DNA from 3 places in the Soonwooa sp. genome. Region 3 is predicted to be linked to each of the others. Evidence: riboswitches for the same ligand, from Rfam matches in the RefSeq annotation. Region 3 holds a riboswitch; each other region holds the start of a gene.
The links. Region 3 has a riboswitch for S-adenosylmethionine ahead of RT037_RS00735 (alpha/beta fold hydrolase). Riboswitches for the same ligand answer to the same signal wherever they lie in the genome.
Positions count from the first base shown of each region.

Region 1: another riboswitch for S-adenosylmethionine. It lies ahead of RT037_RS06005 (TonB-dependent receptor plug domain-containing protein); the one in region 3 lies ahead of RT037_RS00735 (alpha/beta fold hydrolase).
Region 2: another riboswitch for S-adenosylmethionine. It lies ahead of RT037_RS11570 (Na+/H+ antiporter NhaC family protein); the one in region 3 lies ahead of RT037_RS00735 (alpha/beta fold hydrolase).

Region 1 is NZ_DAMBQF010000007.1:89,768-95,695, reverse strand. It holds gene RT037_RS06005 (TonB-dependent receptor plug domain-containing protein) at 1-1,097, opposite strand, end outside; SAM riboswitch class I at 1,207-1,311, opposite strand; gene RT037_RS06000 (hypothetical protein) at 1,536-1,697, shown strand; gene RT037_RS05995 (exonuclease subunit SbcD) at 1,694-2,899, shown strand; gene RT037_RS05990 (GIY-YIG nuclease family protein) at 2,908-3,201, shown strand; gene RT037_RS05985 (AAA family ATPase) at 3,447-5,928, shown strand, end outside.
Region 2 is NZ_DAMBQF010000028.1:30,086-36,013, forward strand. It holds gene RT037_RS11550 (metallophosphatase) at 1-14, opposite strand, end outside; gene RT037_RS11555 (5'-nucleotidase) at 22-768, opposite strand; gene dapA (4-hydroxy-tetrahydrodipicolinate synthase) at 931-1,803, shown strand; gene RT037_RS11565 (GNAT family N-acetyltransferase) at 1,838-2,332, shown strand; gene RT037_RS11570 (Na+/H+ antiporter NhaC family protein) at 2,308-3,624, opposite strand; SAM-I-IV-variant riboswitch at 3,655-3,747, opposite strand; gene recG (ATP-dependent DNA helicase RecG) at 3,786-5,873, opposite strand.
Region 3 is NZ_DAMBQF010000001.1:156,813-162,740, forward strand. It holds partial or broken gene RT037_RS00725 (SDR family oxidoreductase) at 62-639, opposite strand; gene RT037_RS00730 (hypothetical protein) at 643-867, opposite strand; SAM riboswitch class I at 1,141-1,246, shown strand; gene RT037_RS00735 (alpha/beta fold hydrolase) at 1,286-2,245, shown strand; gene RT037_RS00740 (ACT domain-containing protein) at 2,252-3,790, shown strand; gene RT037_RS00745 (O-succinylhomoserine sulfhydrylase) at 3,853-5,052, shown strand; gene RT037_RS00750 (homocysteine S-methyltransferase family protein) at 5,230-5,928, shown strand, end outside.

The sequences.
Region 1 (5,928 bases), on a different contig from region 3:
GACTGTCCAACTTGCATGTTAAAATCTTTTCTTGTTAAACCGCGATATGCCAACTCTTGATCGGTAAAATAATTCAGTTGATCTTTTGTAAAAGAACTCGGATTTAAAACCGATTGCAACGCAGAAATACTATTAGCAGACTGGATTTTCGACTGCAAATCGCCACCGAAATAGCTAACATCTTGCGCATATTGATGTATTAAATTCACAAAATCTTGTTCACCAGCTGAACCTTTCAATTGTCCAATATTGCTAAAATAAGACGCCAAGTTCACACCATTTTCAGCAGCTCTTTTTTCGATAGCATTATAGGCATTGTAGATAGGATCACTTTCTGTACCTGCTCTTCTTGTTGGTTCACGGAATTGTGAAGACCAAGTTAAATTATAAAAACCGCCTTTGCTGCCGATTTTGTTGCCATAATTCAAGTCCACTTGAAATTGTTGTCCATCATAATTCCCCGTGTGATCGTTAGCAGTCGGTGTCAAATAACCTCCATAATTAAACTGTCCAGTCAATTTTCCAGTATCACGTTTCAATTGCAAGTTGAGCACTCCTGCAATCGCGTCCGATCCATATTGCGCTGATGCACCATCGCGAAGAACTTCGATTCTGTTAAGCGCAAAAGCTGGAATTGCATTAAGGTCTGTCCCAACAGTTCCTCTTCCTGGCGTCCCATTTACATTGATTAAAGCGGAAGTATGTCTTCGTTTTCCATTAATCAAAACTAAAGTTTGGTCTGGTCCCAAACCGCGTAACTGCGCAGGATCCAAGTGATCCGTTCCATCAGCATTGGTCTGAATAGTCGATGTAAAAGACGGCGCAATCGAATTAAGAATTTGGTTGATGTTAGTCTGTGGCAACGACTCTTGCAAACCTTTTAGGTTAAACACATCGACAGGAACAGGACTATCTGCTTTTGATCGTCCTCCACTTCTAGAGCCAACAATCACCACTTCCTCAATATGCTTAGCAGAAGTTGTATCTTTGGGTTTTGCAACTTCTTGAGCTTGAATAGAATAAACTCCTGAAAAGAAAACAACAGCTGTCGTAACAACGACTTGTTTTCCTCGATTAAAATTAATTTTAGATTTCATATTTTAAAAATTTACTTTTAAGTTTAGAGCAAAAAAAACTTCTTCCAGCCAAAGCTGAAAGAAGTTATTATAGACAGGCATCCTAAATACCCGACAAATATCGTATTTCAACTTATTTTTCCTTTTTTCAAAGGCTGAATGTAACACCTTACCATATTTTGGCAGGTTGTTAAGACATCAATGGGTCAGATCCCTCCGTCTTTCTTAATAAGTATGACAACAATTCGCAATCATGCTACAAACTTAGGCAGAATAAATTTTTTGACGAAATTTTTTTAACGTGACAAAAATCACTTCATATATAATAGATTGAAAATCTGACATTTAAAAGACTATTCAAGGCATACGAAGTACAAAAACAAAACTTTAGTTTTACGGATTTCCTTTTTATTTTCCTTTTAAACTTCACTATCTTAGCTTCATTAAATAGGCTTAAAAATGAGCAGAAATACGGATGCCAACCGAAAAGCGCACAAGAAAAAAATCGACCAAAAGAAGAGGAAAACTCAAGAATCCGAAGAAAAACGAAAAGCTAGATTAAAAGAAATTAGAGCCAGTTTTATTGAGAAGGAGAATCAACAACAAGATAGCGAATCATGAAAATTTTACATACTGCCGATTGGCATTTAGGAAAACGCCTAGACCGATTTTCACGATTGGAGGAGCAAATTTCGGTGATGAATGAAATCATCGAAATCGCTGATGAACACAAGGTTAACATGGTAATTATTGCGGGCGATTTGTTCGATAATTTCAATCCAAGTGTTGAGGCGGTTGAACTTTTTTATAAAACTTTAAAACGACTGTCAAACAACGGAAAACGTCCCGTAATCGCCATTGCAGGAAATCACGATTCTCCCAATTTGATTAATGCGCCAGATCCTTTGGCTCGCGAATGCGGCATTATTCTTATCGGACATCCTCAAGCTAAAATTCAAGAATTTGAAGTAGAAAATTTCAAAATTATAAATTCTCTAGAAGGATTTTTAGAATTAAAATTAAATCAGTTCGCATATCCAATTCGACTAATTCATACGGCCTACGCCAATGAAGTTCGGTTGAAACAGTATTTCGGTGAAGAAAAAGAAAAAGCTTTGAACGAAACTTTAGCCGAACATTGGAAAACTATTACCGACGACTTCTGTGATGAAAACGGTGTTAATATTTTGACTACGCATTTATATATGAATAAGCGTGGTACTGCACTTTTAGAAGAACCTGAAGGTGAAAAACCAATCAAAATCGGAAATGCAGATATGGTGTATTCCGATTCAATTCCCAATCAAATTCAATATACGGCCTTGGGACATTTGCACGGCTTTAGAAATATTGGAACGGAAGAAAAACCTGTTGTTTACAGTTCTTCACCGCTTTGTTATAGCTTTTCAGAGGCTGGCCAAACCAAATTTGTTTCCATTATTGATGCAAAACCCAACCAAAACATTTCTTTTGAAAAAATTGAATTAAAATCTGGACGGCAATTGGTTAGAAAAAGTTTCGATAATGTTGATGAGACAATCACTTGGTTGACACAAAACCCCAATACATTAATTGAATTGACCATCGAATCTGATTCTTTTTTGAAAGCAGAAGATCGCAAACGAATTTTTCAAAGTCATGACGGTATAATTTATTTAATTCCAAAAGTGAAAAACATCGAAAATCAAAAGACTGAAATCGCTGAAATTGACATCACAAAAGATTTAGAGCCTCTTTTCGTCGATTATTTCAAGTCGAAAAACGCTAATCAAGAACCTAATGAAGAATTAATGGATTTGCTTAAAGAAATTCAGAAGGAATAAAGATTTCTATGCAAAATTCTTATGTCTACATATTACTTTGTTCTGATAACACTTTCTACATTGGTGTAACCTCGGACGTCCACCAAAGGCTTATAGAACATCAAGAAGGTAAGCATTTTGGGTCTTACACCTATACAAGAAGACCATTAATATTAGTTTATTATTGTGATTTTACAGATATCAACCTCGCAATTTCCTTTGAAAAGAAAATCAAAAAATGGTCTCAAGCTAAAAAGCAAGCTTTGATTGATGGCAGATTTGAAGATTTACCAAATCTTGCAAAAAAGAATTTAAAAATATAAGACTAAAGTTCTCGATACGATTTTTTCAAAATCTACTCGAACTGACGACCGAAACAACGTTACCGACTAAGAATATTTATCTGAATTTTATTTTCAAACGTCTTAAACACAACATCGGTCGGAATAGTGAACTTGATTAAATAGTTAACATAATTATAATGATTATCTTCAGCTATCATTAAATATTTAAAACACAACGTCAGTTCGAGTAGCGCAGCGTATCGAGAACTCTAATTAAAAAAAATATGATTCCACAGAAACTAACTATAGAAGGACTTTATTCGTATCAGGAACGTCAAAGCATCGATTTTTCCAATCTTACGGAAGCAGGATTGTTTGGGATTTTTGGGGCGGTTGGTTCTGGGAAATCGTCGATTTTGGAGGCGATTTCTTTTGCATTATATGGCGAAACTGAGCGATTGAACGCCCGTGATAAACGTGCGTACAACATGATGAACTTAAAATCCAATCGATCATATATTGAATTTGATTTCATCAATCATGAAAATAAATTGTTCCGAGTAACGCGAGAATACAAACGAAATTCTAAAAATTTTGAAGACGTAAAACCTGCTTCGGCGGTGTTTTATGAATTTAAAAATGAAACTTGGGAAGCTTTGGATCACGTGAATGCGGAGGAAATTATTGGCTTAAATTATTCCAATTTCAAACGAACGATTATTATTCCGCAAGGTCAATTCAAGGAATTTTTGGAGCTGGGCGCAAAAGAAAGAACGGATATGATGAAAGAAATTTTCAATCTGTATCGATTCGATTTGCAGGATAAAGTTTCAGGTTTAAATAAGAAAAACCAAACCGAACTCGATCAACTTGAAGGAAAACTTTCTGGTTTTGAAACGATTTCGGAAGAACATATTGCTATTCAAAAAGATAATTTAAGAGAAGCGAAAACGACTCAAGAAAACTTAAAACTCGAATTTGAAAAAGTCAATTCGCATTATCAACAATTAAAAAATCTGAAATCGGATTTCGAATTGCTTTCCAAAAAAGAAACTGATTTTTCGGAATTAGAAAAAAATAAGGAAACAATTGATGCAAAAGAGGGTCAATTAAAACAGTATCAATCTGTTTCTAAACTGTTTAATGACGATTTAAAAGAAAGAAATCGAAATCAAAATCTTTTAAAATCTACGGAAGAGCAATTAAAATTAGTGGACGAACATTGTAAATCGTTGACGGATAATTCGAATCGATTACAAAAATCAAAAGAAGAATTGCAACCAAAAGTTGATGCGCTCCCGAAACAAAAAGTTCTTGAGCAAGATTTAGAATTGCTGTTTCATGTAAAATCCGATGAATCCAAACTTGCAAAAAATGCCCAAAGCACGATTGAAGGAGAAAAATTTGTAAAAGAATTTAAAGTAAAAGAAGAAGAAACTTCCACAAAAATTCAGAATCAGGAACAGGAAATTGAAAGTTTAAAATCTCAATTAATTTCATCTGCAACATTGATTGAAGTTGGCGATTGGTTTTCGAAAAAGCAAAATTTGTCTAACAATTTAATTAAAGAAAAAACTAATTTTGAAGCCAACAAAAAATCGATTGAAGTTCTTGATGAAAAACTAAAAAATCTTGATATAGAAAAGCTTTTCACCGAAATTTCAAATTTAAAAGAGGAAAAAGAAAAGCTTCAAAATCAGAAAAATAAGCTGGAAGTTTCGCGCCAACTTTCGCATTATTCTACCGAATTGCAAGATGGAAAAGCTTGTCCGTTATGCGGTTCGGAAGATCATCCTTCGATTGCGGTTTTCGAAGATGTGAGCAATGATTTGAAAGCTTTAGAAGAAAAACTTTTGGTTTTAAATGGGCAATTGGAAAATTTAGAACAAAAAACGAAGGAAGCTGAAAGACTTCAACAAGAAAAAGTTTTGGTTTCACAACAAGGAAAACTAATTCAAAATTCGATTGAAACAATAAAAAGTCAAATTTTGGAATTAGAAAAAACCTTCATTTGGAAAGACTTTTCAAAAGACAATTTTGATGACTTTCAAAATCGAAAATCAGAAAATCAAAACAAAGAACTCCAACTAAAATCGAAAGAAAAAGAACTTAACACTTCCCGAACAGAATTAGATTCTATTCGGAAAAAACTAGAAAAAGCCAATCAACGTTTTCTGAAAATTTCAAATGAAAATTTAGAATTTAAAACCAAAATAGCGAGTAACAAAGCGCTTTTAAAAGAATTAAATCCAAACGATTATTCTGAAAAAACAGAAGCTGAAATTCAGTTGCAACTTGAAAATTTAAAACAAGAGAATCAAAATACAGAAACGGTTTGGAATCATCTTAATACGGAAATTCAAGAAATTCAAGTCAAATTATCGTCTGAAAACACGAAGCGTGACCAATTTCAAAAACAAGTTTGTGATTTAAATTCTCAATTGGAAAAGATCCAAAATCAATTGAATGAAAATTTAGAAAAATCAAATTTCGTTAATCTTGACGCAGTTTTAGAAATTTTGAATCAAAATTTAGACGAGCAAAATATTCAACAAGAAATTCAGAATTTTAAAATTCAATTTGAAACTTTGAAAAACAGCATTTCGGAATTGAAGGAAAAATTGAAGGATTTTTCGTTTGATGAAAACTTATTTTTAGAATCAGAAAACCAATTTAAAACCAAAGAATCTGAACTTGCAGAAGCCAATAAATTGGCTATTCAAATCGCTGCTGAAATCGCACGTTTGGAACAAGAATTTAAGAAAA
Region 2 (5,928 bases), on a different contig from region 3:
TCTTTTCTTTTCATAACATAATTATTTTAGGTCAAGACGCAGATCTGCAGGGACTTTAACTTCTTTATTTTCTTTAAACTTTTCTATGAAAAGTTCTCGTAATTTGATACCTGTGCCGATCATTTCTCCTTTCCCGAAAAAGTACATTCTGTCGCCGCCCATTGCTAGATAATCGGAAGTTGCGATGTAGTAAGTTTTGTCTTTCTCAATTTTTTGCCCAGAAATAAGTCCAGTTTTTATATTATTTCCTTGCGTAATAATCGTGATGTGAGAAACTGGATTATTCGTTTTTTCCTTAAGATAATAGTCAAACAGTCCTTGTAAATCGCTTCCTTTTAATTTAACAATAACAACTTCATTTTCAAAAGGCATTACTTCAAAAATTTGTTTTATCGTAATATCACCTGCGGGAATTATCGTTCGGATGCCACCAATATTGATAACAGCGCCATCGATGTTTGGGATGTTGTTAGCCTTTGCCCAAGCCAATGCGCCTTCGTATGTATAATCTGTGAGAAGATTTCCCAAATTGCTGTTGTCACCAGCTTTGTTAAGCTCCACAGAAGTGTGAGAAATTTTAATATTCATCTGCTTCTCAAGTTCGTTTTTGTAGGGCGCAATTACTTCCTTGAAAGTTGCATCATCATTAATGTTACTATCAATAACAATGTTTTGATGTGCTTGGATATTACTAATGTTTTGGCGCGATGTACAAGCAGTTAGCAAAGCTAAAGTCGCTCCTAAAACATATATCTGAAACCTCTTCATATATCTTTTAACTTTAAAAAAGCAAAGCTAAGAATTTTTTGCGAGGCGCATTGTTTAGAAAATGTTAGGTTATAGCTAACAAATTTTGATTTTTTTCAGATTAAATTTAATTAAAGAATCAAACAAAAACTTTAACTTTACAAGTAAATTCTAATTTAAGATATGAGCAATTTAAAAGGTGTAGGTGTTGCGTTGGTAACGCCCTTTAATGAAGATTTATCGATAGATTTCGATTCTCTAACAAAGTTAGTGGATTACAATATCGATAACGGAACTAACTATCTTGTGGTTCTTGGCACAACGGCTGAGGCTGCAACACTTTCTAATGACGAGAAGAAACAGGTTGTTGAGCATATCATAAAGGTGAATAATAAACGTGTGCCGCTAGTTCTTGGGATTGGTGGTAACAACACGATGGAAGTTGTTAAACAAATCGAGGAGACAGATTTATCAGATTTTGAGGCGGTTCTTTCGGTTTCTCCATATTATAACAAGCCAAATCAGGAAGGACTTTATCAACATTATAAAGCAATTGCTGCGACTGGTAAAAATATTATCATCTACAATGTTCCGTCAAGAACGGGGCAAAATATCGAAGCAGATACGACTTTAAGATTAGCTAAAGAATTCCCGAATTTGATTATGATTAAAGAAGCGGCGCCCAATATTCTGCAATATTTTGATATTGTGAGAAAAAAAACTGCTAATTTTAATTTGGTTTCGGGTGATGATGAATATACGCTTCCAGTAACATTGGCTGGTGGTAATGGCGTGATCTCGGTAATTGGACAAGCTTATCCAAAAGAGTTTTCGAGGATGGTACAACTAGCTTTCGATGGTAAAGTTAAAGAAGCCTACGACATCCATAACAAGTTGGTGGACATCACAAGACTAATTTTTGCAGAAGGAAATCCTTGCGGTGTTAAAACTATTCTTGCAGAAATGGGAATTATTAAAAATACTTTGAGATTACCCTTAACAAAAGCTTCGGAAGGTCTACAAGATAGGATCAAAGCTGAAATGAAAAATATATAATTAAGTGGGCTTCGGCCCATTTTTTATTTTAAATATGATTACAACTAAACCTGCAACGCAATTCGATATCGAGTTGATACAGAAGCTTGCCAGAATTTCTTGGGAAGACACTTACTCAAAGATTTTATCAAAAGAGCAGTTAGAATATATGCTCGATATGATGTATACTGAAAATGCAATTTTAGAACATTTTCAAAATCCTAATTATCATTATTTTTTAATATTTGATGATGAAACGCCTTTGGGATTTGTTGGTTTCGAACATCATTTAGAACCTAACACAACCAAGTTGCATCGCATTTATCTTGTGCCAGAAGCTAAAGGAAAAGGCGCTGGAAAATTTGGTCTTAATCTCGTTAAAAAACATACCCAATCCGTGGGAGATAATCGTATTATTTTAACAGTGAATAAAAATAATGTTGCGCGTCAATTTTACGAATCTCAAAACTACAAAGTCTACGGCGAAGCAGTTTTCGATATTGGAAGTGGTTATGTAATGGACGATTATTTAATGGAATTTAATTTATAAGTTTGATTTCTATTCAAGAAAATAAATACTAAAACGCAAATCAAAAGCAACCAAATATAATAAGATTGGCTAATAAGTTGGATGTAGTCAATCTTATTTTTTCCAAAGCTCACCAAGATTAATACCTGCGCACCGTACGGAATAATACCTTGGATAATACATGAGAAAATGTCCAATACCGAAGCCATTTTTCGAGGTTCAAACTCATAATGCTCAGAAATTGGTTTTGCAACTTTTCCCGTTATCAAAATCGCAATCGTATTATTTGCAATACAAGCATCAACAAGACTTACCAAAACGCCCATTCCCAACATTGCAGAAAATCTCGATTTTATCGATTTTAAAATTTTATTTAAAAGAAATCGTATACCACCCGCATATTCGATAATTGCAGCTAAACCGCCTGTTAATAAGGATAGAAGGAATATCTCAGTCATCGAAGTAAAACCATTATAACTTTCCTTTGCAAAACTTAACAAGTCCATACTGTTATTTGATAGACCGATAATTCCTGACACGACAACACCAATTAATAAAACGAAAAAAACATCAACGCCTGCAAATGCCAAACCTATAACCAAAATGTACGGAATTAAAAGATAAAAACTGCCGCTTTGTCTAGATAAATCCTGTATTTGGGTAACTTCCGAATTATTAAAAAGTAGAATAAAAATCGTTATTAAAAATGCTGGCGCTGCAATCCAAAGATTAGTTCGGAATTTATCAGACATTTTACTTCCCAAAGATTGTGCAGCAGCAATTGTCGTGTCAGAAATCACCGAAAGATTATCTCCAAACATTGCGCCTGTCAATAGTGACGCTGCGATGAGGTTAACATCGGCGCCACTTTTTGTTGCCAATTCGATAGCGATGGGACCAAGTGCTACAATGCTGCCAACCGAAGTACCGGACGCCAAAGATAAAAACGAAGCCAATATAAAAATACCAAGCGCAATATAATTAACAGGAATATATTCTAAACCTAAATTTACGATAGCATCAACGCTTCCCGACGCTTTAGAAACGGTAGAAAACGCGCCTGCCAAAAGATAAATAACGCACATAGTTAACACATTTTTATCACCCAAACCTTTCAGAAATTCGTCCATTTTTGTTTTAAATGGAAGTTTGATGATTAGAAAAGCAGTGATAATTCCTAGTGCCATGGCAATAGGAGAGGGCAAGGCATAAAAGTCGTTAAGATAAATTCCTGCTCCTAAAAAACTTAGGACAAATACTAAAAAAGGAATCAAGCTGATAAAGCTTTCGCGAGGTTTATGTTCTGTTGTCATACGTCGTTATTTGGCGAAGTCAGCAGAAGATAGTGCAACATTTTTTCCAAAAATTGGCTTATCGTTTTAGCACCTTGCTTGTTTTGCAGGTTGCTACCTCTGCTGAGGTTCGTGATAAAAGTGTGACAAAAATAGGTGTAAAAACTTAAAGTACCAAATCGTTACGAAATCTTAGACCATTTGTTTTTGCCTTTATATTGTCTAATGTAGAAGTTTTTCATGCTTTGATGATTGGGATGGACAAGAAGTGCATCTTTCTCTAAAAGTTGTTCTACAGCGAGTTTCGCCAATTTTATAATTTGCGAATCCGTCATGAGGTTTAACTTTTTAAAATCGACAACACCACTTTGTTGTGTCCCCAAAATGTCGCCTGGACCTCGAAGTTCCATATCAACTTCGGAGATTTTGAAACCGTCATTGGTTTCGCACATCGTTTTGATGCGTTTGCGACTTTCCGCAGAAAGTTTGTCAGACGTCATCAAGATACAATAACTCTGTTCAGCGCCTCGACCAACGCGTCCACGCAGCTGATGAAGTTGAGAAAGTCCAAATCTTTCGGCGCTTTCGATAACCATAACTGAGGCATTCGGGACATTAACGCCAACTTCGATAACGGTTGTTGCAACCATAATTTGTGCGTTTCCCGAAGCAAAATATTGCATCGCTTGGTCTTTTTCATCGGGCTTCATTCGGCCATGAAGCATTGCGATATTATAACTTTTGAAATGGTTAAGAATATGGTCAAAACCATCCTGTAAGTTTTTGTAGTCTAAAGTTTCAGATTCTTCGATTAATGGATAAACGAAATAAACTTGACGTCCTTTTTTTAACTCTTCGTGGCAAAAGTTGTAAACATAAGCGCGGTCTTTTTCGCGACGGTGTGCTGTGACAATAGGTTTTCTACCAACTGGCATTTCGTCAATCACGGATACATCAAGGTCAGAATAAAAACTCATCGCCAAAGTTCTTGGGATTGGCGTTGCCGTCATCACCAAAATATGTGGCGGAATTTTGTTCTTCGCCCAAAGTTTGGCGCGTTGTGCTACACCAAAGCGATGCTGCTCATCAATAATTACCAATCCTAAATTTTTGAACTGTACGATGTCTTCCAAAACGGCGTGCGTCCCAATCAAAATGGAAAGTTCACCAGATAATAATTCTTCGTGGATGATTTTTCGTTCTGACGTTTTGGTAGAACCTGTCAGCAATTTGACTTTAACATTAGAATCTTTTAATAAATCCTGAATGGAATTAAAATGTTGTTGCGCCAAAATCTCAGTCGGTGCCATCATACAACTTTGGAAATTATTATCCATCGCAATTAACATCGTCAAAAGTGCAACCATCGTTTTACCCGATCCAACATCGCCTTGTAACAAGCGATTCATTTGGGTGGAGCGCTTCATATCGGTTCGGATTTCTTTGAGAACGCGTTTTTGAGCGCCCGTCAAATCAAAAGGTAAATTATTGCTATAAAAATTATTAAAATAATCGCCAACAATCGGAAATGGATTTCCGATGGATTTGGTGTGTTGATGTAGTTTTTTCAAACCAAAACCTAACTGGAAAAAGAAAGCTTCCTCGAATTTTATTCGGCGGTTGGCTTGTTGTGCCAACTGTGGATTTTGAGGGAAATGTATGTTGTAAAATGCATCTAATCTTCCTAAAAGTTTTAAAGCTTTTATTAAATTTTCGGGGAGATTTTCGTCGATTAATTGTGGCAGGTTTTTTAGAATTTCATAGATAACATTCTGAAACAACTTATTGTTAATGCCTCTTTTGGTGAGTTTTTCGCTGCTGGAATAGACGGGAAGCAAAGTGCCAGAAATGGCTTTTGCTTCGTCGGTTTCTATTTCGGGATGTGGCATCGAAAAGCTATTGTTGAAAGCTTGTATTTTTCCAAAGATAAATAGGTCTTTGCTGACTGGGATGCTTTCTTTCATCCATTTGCTGTAGCGAAACCAAACCAAATCGATTGTTCCTGTTTGGTCGCGGAATTTTGCGCTCAGTCGTTTTCCTTTTGGTGAAACGACTTCTTGGATGTCTGTAATTTTTCCTTTTAATTGAATGTCAATATCCAAACTCGGACTTAGTTCTGAAACGGTATAGATTTTTGATTTGTCGATATACCGAATCGGGTAGAAGTTGATAAAGTCTTCCAAATTGTGAATGCCCAACACATTTTTGATGAGTTTGGCGCGTTCGGTTCCGATACCTTTTATAAATTCTATGGGCGTGTCTAGATTCAAAGTTTTAACGAAAAATCAAGTGGCAATTTAAGCTTTTTTGAAGGGATTAAAAAAT
Region 3 (5,928 bases):
ATTTGAAGATTTTTCATTCTCTTGACTATTAAAAAGAACCATTCCAAAATACTGTTTTCTGTTATCCATTATCCGAAAAACTCTCTAACGTTGACATTCCACCATCGATGTAGATGCTTGCTCCCGTAATATAATCTGAAAAGTCGCTTGATAAAAATACTGCTAAATTTCCAATATCTTCTGCTTTTCCGATTCTATTATAAGGCATCAAAGTCATCAATGCATTAAAAGAAGCTTCGTTATCCCATGCCGATTTGTTAATAGGCGTTTAGATGGCTCCCGAACAAATATTGTTGATTCGGATTTTATCTTTTCCATATTCCTGAGCCAAAGTTTGCATCAATATTCGCAGGGCACCTTTACTAGAAGCGTATTAGCCTGTCCCGCCCAAGGAATATTTTCGTGGACACGGCTGATGTTTACGATTTTCCCTAACGAAATAGATTTATCATTCATCCCCCTTTTCAAAAACTCCCGAATCGCCTCGCGTGCGCACAGAAACTGACCAGTAAGATTAACATCAATTACCTTTTGCCATTGCGCTAAAGTCATATCAATAAATTTTGCGTCTTGTTGTAATCCAGCATTGTTTACAAGAATTTCAACTGTTCCGTATGTATCAATCGTCTTTTGAAAGATCGCCTAGACTTCAACTTCTTTATTTACATCACATTGACTTAGCATGCCTTGTTCGCCTTTAACAAAAATATCATCAAGAATGATTTGTGCAGCTTCTTTCGAGTGTTCCGAAGAATGATTAACAATGACAATGGCGCCAGAAGCCGCTAAACATTTTACAATTCCTTCTCCTATTCCACTTCTAAAACAAGTTACGATTGCAACTTGTCCATTTAGTTTTATTTCCATTTTATGTTTTTTAGAATTCTTTTTTATCAAAAATCATACGAGAAAATTTAATTTCTTTAAAAAATTTGCCAGATTAAAATAATTTAATTTTAAAAGGAAAAATCTCAAAACCCCGATAAATACTAACAATTGTTAGCTGATTATTTTAAATTATTATTGTGAAATATCATTTAATAACAATAATTTATTCTAAAAATGGAAATATTTTAGAATATTTTATTGAATTATCAAAATTTTCATATATTTGCATTACCGTTCTTTCACATATTGAAAATGTTATCCAGAAAGGTTGAGGGATTAGACCCTATGAAACCTTAGCAACCCTTTGCAAAAGCCAAGAAGGTGCTACGTTCTACCAAGATATTTGGACAGATAACAACTGAAGTTCTTTACTCAGCCATTCTTAGAGGCATTTTCAATGAAAAAAAATATTAAAGCATTGAAAAAAGAACTTTTAACCACAGACATTAAGTACAAATCCTTTTCAGGACAGAATTTTGATATCCCTTTAAGCTACGAAGTATTCGGGAAAGCCCTAGGCACCGCACCTATCGTATTGGTTAACCACGCTTTGACTGGCAACTCTACAGTGTCTGGCAGCAAAGGTTGGTGGAAAAACATAATTGGTCCACAAAAAATAATTTCTACCAAAAAGTATAGTATTATTAGTTTTAACATCCCTGGTAACGGTTACAATGATTTCTTTATCGATAATTATGAAGATCTCACAACCAAAGATATTGCAGCGATTTTTTTGCAAGGTTTAGAAAATTTAGAAATAAAAACGTTACACAGTATTATTGGTGGTTCGTTAGGAGGTTCTATCGGTTGGGAAATGCTAGCCATCAACCCTAAAATCAGCGAAAACTTTATCCCAATTGCCTCGGATTACAAAACCCACGATTGGTTACACGCACAATGTTTGGTTCAAAAATATCTTTTAGACTCACCTGAAAAACCACTAGAAAAAGCAAGAGCACACGCCATGCTTTGCTACAGAACGCCAGAATCGCTTAATGAAAGATTTGAGGGTAAATTAACAAAAGAAAATACTAGGCGCGAGTCCGAAGATTGGTTAATCTACCACGGAAAAAGTCTCAACGAAAGATTTAGTTTAAAAGCTTACAAATTGATGAATCATCTTCTGATGACCGTTGATACTAACGAAAAAGTGTTATCCAAAATAAAAGCAAACATTAACCTCATTGCGATTAACACAGATTTGTTTTTTCCAGCTTCGGAAATCAAAAAATGTTACGAAAAAATAAAAACACATAAGAAAGATATTTTCTACGACGAAATTGTTTCTATCCACGGCCACGACGCATTTTTAATAGAGTATGAACAATTGCAAGAATTATTAAAACCTATTTATTAGAACAAAATGACAGACCAAAATCCAATTAGTATATACAGAAAGAAAGCTTTAGTCAACTTTGAAGGCAAAGACTTTCTTGGACAAATCGGCATCGACTCTCGAATCTTTACAACACTTAACAAAGGTGGCATCAGCGTTGGGGTTATTTCTCAACAAGCCATCGAAAATGGTGTTTCAGTTTTGGTTGATGAGAAAGATGCCGAGGACGCCGTGGCATTATTGAAGAAAGAATTCCAAAATGAAAAAGCAGCTGGCATAGTGAGTAATATTTACAGCATTGACAATCTTTGCGTTCTTGGATTTGTTTCGGAACAAAATGCTAAAATCATGTCGGAACTTCAACGCAACAAGATTTATCCTTTGTTGCTTAACCAAGTGTCATCGACTGGTAGAGTTAACATTGTTGTAACTGACAATCAAACCGAAATCACTCAAAATATTATTGAAACCGAACTTTTCGGAAAACCTAAAGTTGTTCACTTAGCTTTAATTGGTCACGGAAACGTTGGTTCAACACTTATCGAACAGATTTTAGATTCGGCTTACGATATTTTGAACAGAAAAAGAATTGATCTTAAAGTCGTTGCGATTTCTAATTCCAAAAAAATGGCTTTAAACAAATCTGGTTTTGGCAGCGATTGGAGACAAAAAATAAACTATTCGAACACTAAAAGTAATATCTCAGAACTTATCAGTTACACAAAAGAGCACAACTTAGAAAACCTAATTGTTGTGGACAATACCGCGAGTCCAGCTTTTGTAAAAAACTATACCAAATTTGTCGAAAACGGTTTTGATGTGGTTTCATCAAATAAAATCTTCAATACTTTACCTATTTCAGATTATCGAAATTTCAGAACGCAACTTGCAAAAAATAATAAAAAATATTTATACGAAACCAATGTTGGTGCAGGTTTACCATTAATTGATACGCTTAAATTACTGCATTTATCGGGAGAAGATATCACCAGAATAAAAGGGGTTTTCTCAGGAACATTAAGTTATGTCTTCAACCAATTTTCTGTTCGTAATGAGAAATTTTCAACCATCGTAAAAGAAGCAATGAACAAAGGTTTTACAGAGCCAGATCCGCGCGAAGACCTTTCTGGAAACGATGTTGCAAGAAAACTTTTGATCCTTGCTCGCGAATTAGATTTAATGAACGAATTCGAAGATATCAATATCAAAAACCTAGTTACAGAACCGCTTCTTCCAATTTCAAAAGACGAATTTTTGACACGAATAGATGAGTTGGACGAAACTTTCCAAAAGATAAAAGACGAACAAGAACCCTATCATGTTTTACGTTACGTTGGCGATTTGCATGGCGATTTAAGTCAAGACAAAGGCGAACTGGATGTAAAATTAATTTCCGTTCCTGCCAATTCTGCTTTGGGACAATTAAAAGGTTCCGATTCTATTTTTGAAATCTACACAGAAAGTTACGGCGAAAATCCGATTGTTATTATGGGCGCTGGAGCTGGAGCAAAAGTTACTGCCCGCGGCGTTTTCGGTGATATTTTAAGAGTCAGTGAGACAAAATAGATGCTAGAATCAAGAATCAAGAGCCAAGAACCAAGAAGCAAGACAAATTTAATATTGAAAAAATGTCAGAAAACATACCAACAACCAGCAACCAACAACCAACAACCAACTTTGAAACCCTCGCCATCAGAACTCAAACCGAAAGAAGCCAGTTTGATGAGCATTCAACGCCGTTATATTTAACTTCAAGTTTCGTTTTTGAAGATGCCGAAGATATGCGTGCAAGCTTCGCCGAGGAAAAAGACAAAAACTTATACAGCCGATTTTCGAACCCAAATGTCACCGAATTCATCGATAAAATCGCATTAATGGAAGGGGCAGAATCGGGCTATGCTTTTGCAACTGGAATGGCGGCAATTTATTCCACTTTCGTGGCATTATTGAATGCGGGCGATCATATTGTGAGCTGTCAATCGGTGTTTGGTTCTACGCATACTTTGTTCACAAAATATTTCCCAAAATGGAATATCGAAACAACCTATTTCAAAGCCGAAGACGCACAAAATGTCGAAAAATACATCCAACCGAACACCAAAATTTTATATTTAGAAACGCCTACCAATCCCGCAATTGAAGTTTTAGATTTGGAATTTTTCGGTCAAATTGCAAAGAAGCACAATCTCATTTTTATTGTGGACAATTGCTTTGCGACACCGTATTTACAGAAACCGATAAAGTATGGAGCAGATATCGTCGTACATTCCGCAACCAAATTAATCGATGGTCAAGGTCGAGTTTTAGGTGGCGTGGCAGTTGGCAAGGCAGATTTGATTCGTGAAATTTATCTTTTCGCGAGAAACACCGGACCTGCGATGTCGCCGTTCAACGCTTGGATTTTGAGCAAAAGTTTGGAAACTCTGGCAATTCGTGTTGAAAAACATTGTGAAAATGCAATCAAAGTTGCGGAATTTTTAGAATCACATCCAAATGTCGATTTGGTGAAATATCCGTTTTTAAAGTCCCATACAAGTTACGAAATCGCAAAAAAGCAAATGAAATTAGGAGGAAATATCGTCGCTTTCGAAATTAAAGGAGGCATCGAAGGCGGTCGCAATTTCCTCAACAAAATCAAGATGTGTTCGCTTTCCGCGAACCTTGGTGACACGAGGACGATTGTTACGCATCCCGCTTCCACAACGCATTCCAAGCTTTCGGACGAAGAAAGAAATGAAGTCGGAATCACGGCAGGTTTGGTGCGCTGCTCCGTAGGTTTAGAAAATGTGGACGACATCATTGCGGACTTAAAACAAGCATTAGATTAGTTTTTTAGGAGCATCAAGATTTCAGCTTCGAAAGAAAAATTTAACCCGCATTACGCTATATCTTCTTTGATTTAGAAAACGAAAACATAAAAAGAAAGATTAGTAAAAAGCAAAAAAGGATGTCGCTTCAATCGGGGCTAAATAGAAAGTTTCCCTCATAATAACAAAACAAAAAAAATGGATACTCAAGATAAAAACCAACTTCAAGAAACAAGAAACCAAGCTTTATACAAAGCCCTTTGCGAACGAATTCTCGTTTTGGATGGCGCAATGGGAACCATGCTTCAGCGCTATGGTTTCGAGGAAGAAGATTATCGCGGCGAGCGTTTCAAAGATTGGAAATCTCCAGTGAAAGGCAACAACGATTTACTGTCTTTAACGCAACCACAAGCTATTGAAGAGGTTCACAGACAATATTTAGAAGCAGGTGCAGATATTTTGGAAACCAATACTTTTTCGGGGACAACCATTGCGATGGCAGATTACCACATGGAAGAATTGGTTTACGAATTAAATTACGAATCTGCTAAAATTGCTCGTAAAGTTTGTGACGAATTTACGGCGCAAAATCCCGACAAACCGAGATTTGTAGCAGGTTCAATTGGACCGACTAATAAAACCGCAAGTTTAAGTCCAGATGTTAATGACCCTGGATTCCGTGCGATTACATTTGATGAATTAAGAATAGCTTACAAGCAACAAGCAGAAGCTTTGTTAGACGGTGGTTCAGACATTCTTTTAGTGGAAACCATATTTGACACACTAAATGCAAAAGCGGCACTTTTTGCCATCGACGAAATCGCAGAAGAACGCAACATCCGAATTCCCATCATGGTTTCAGGAACAATTACTGACGCTTCTGGCCGAACATTGAGT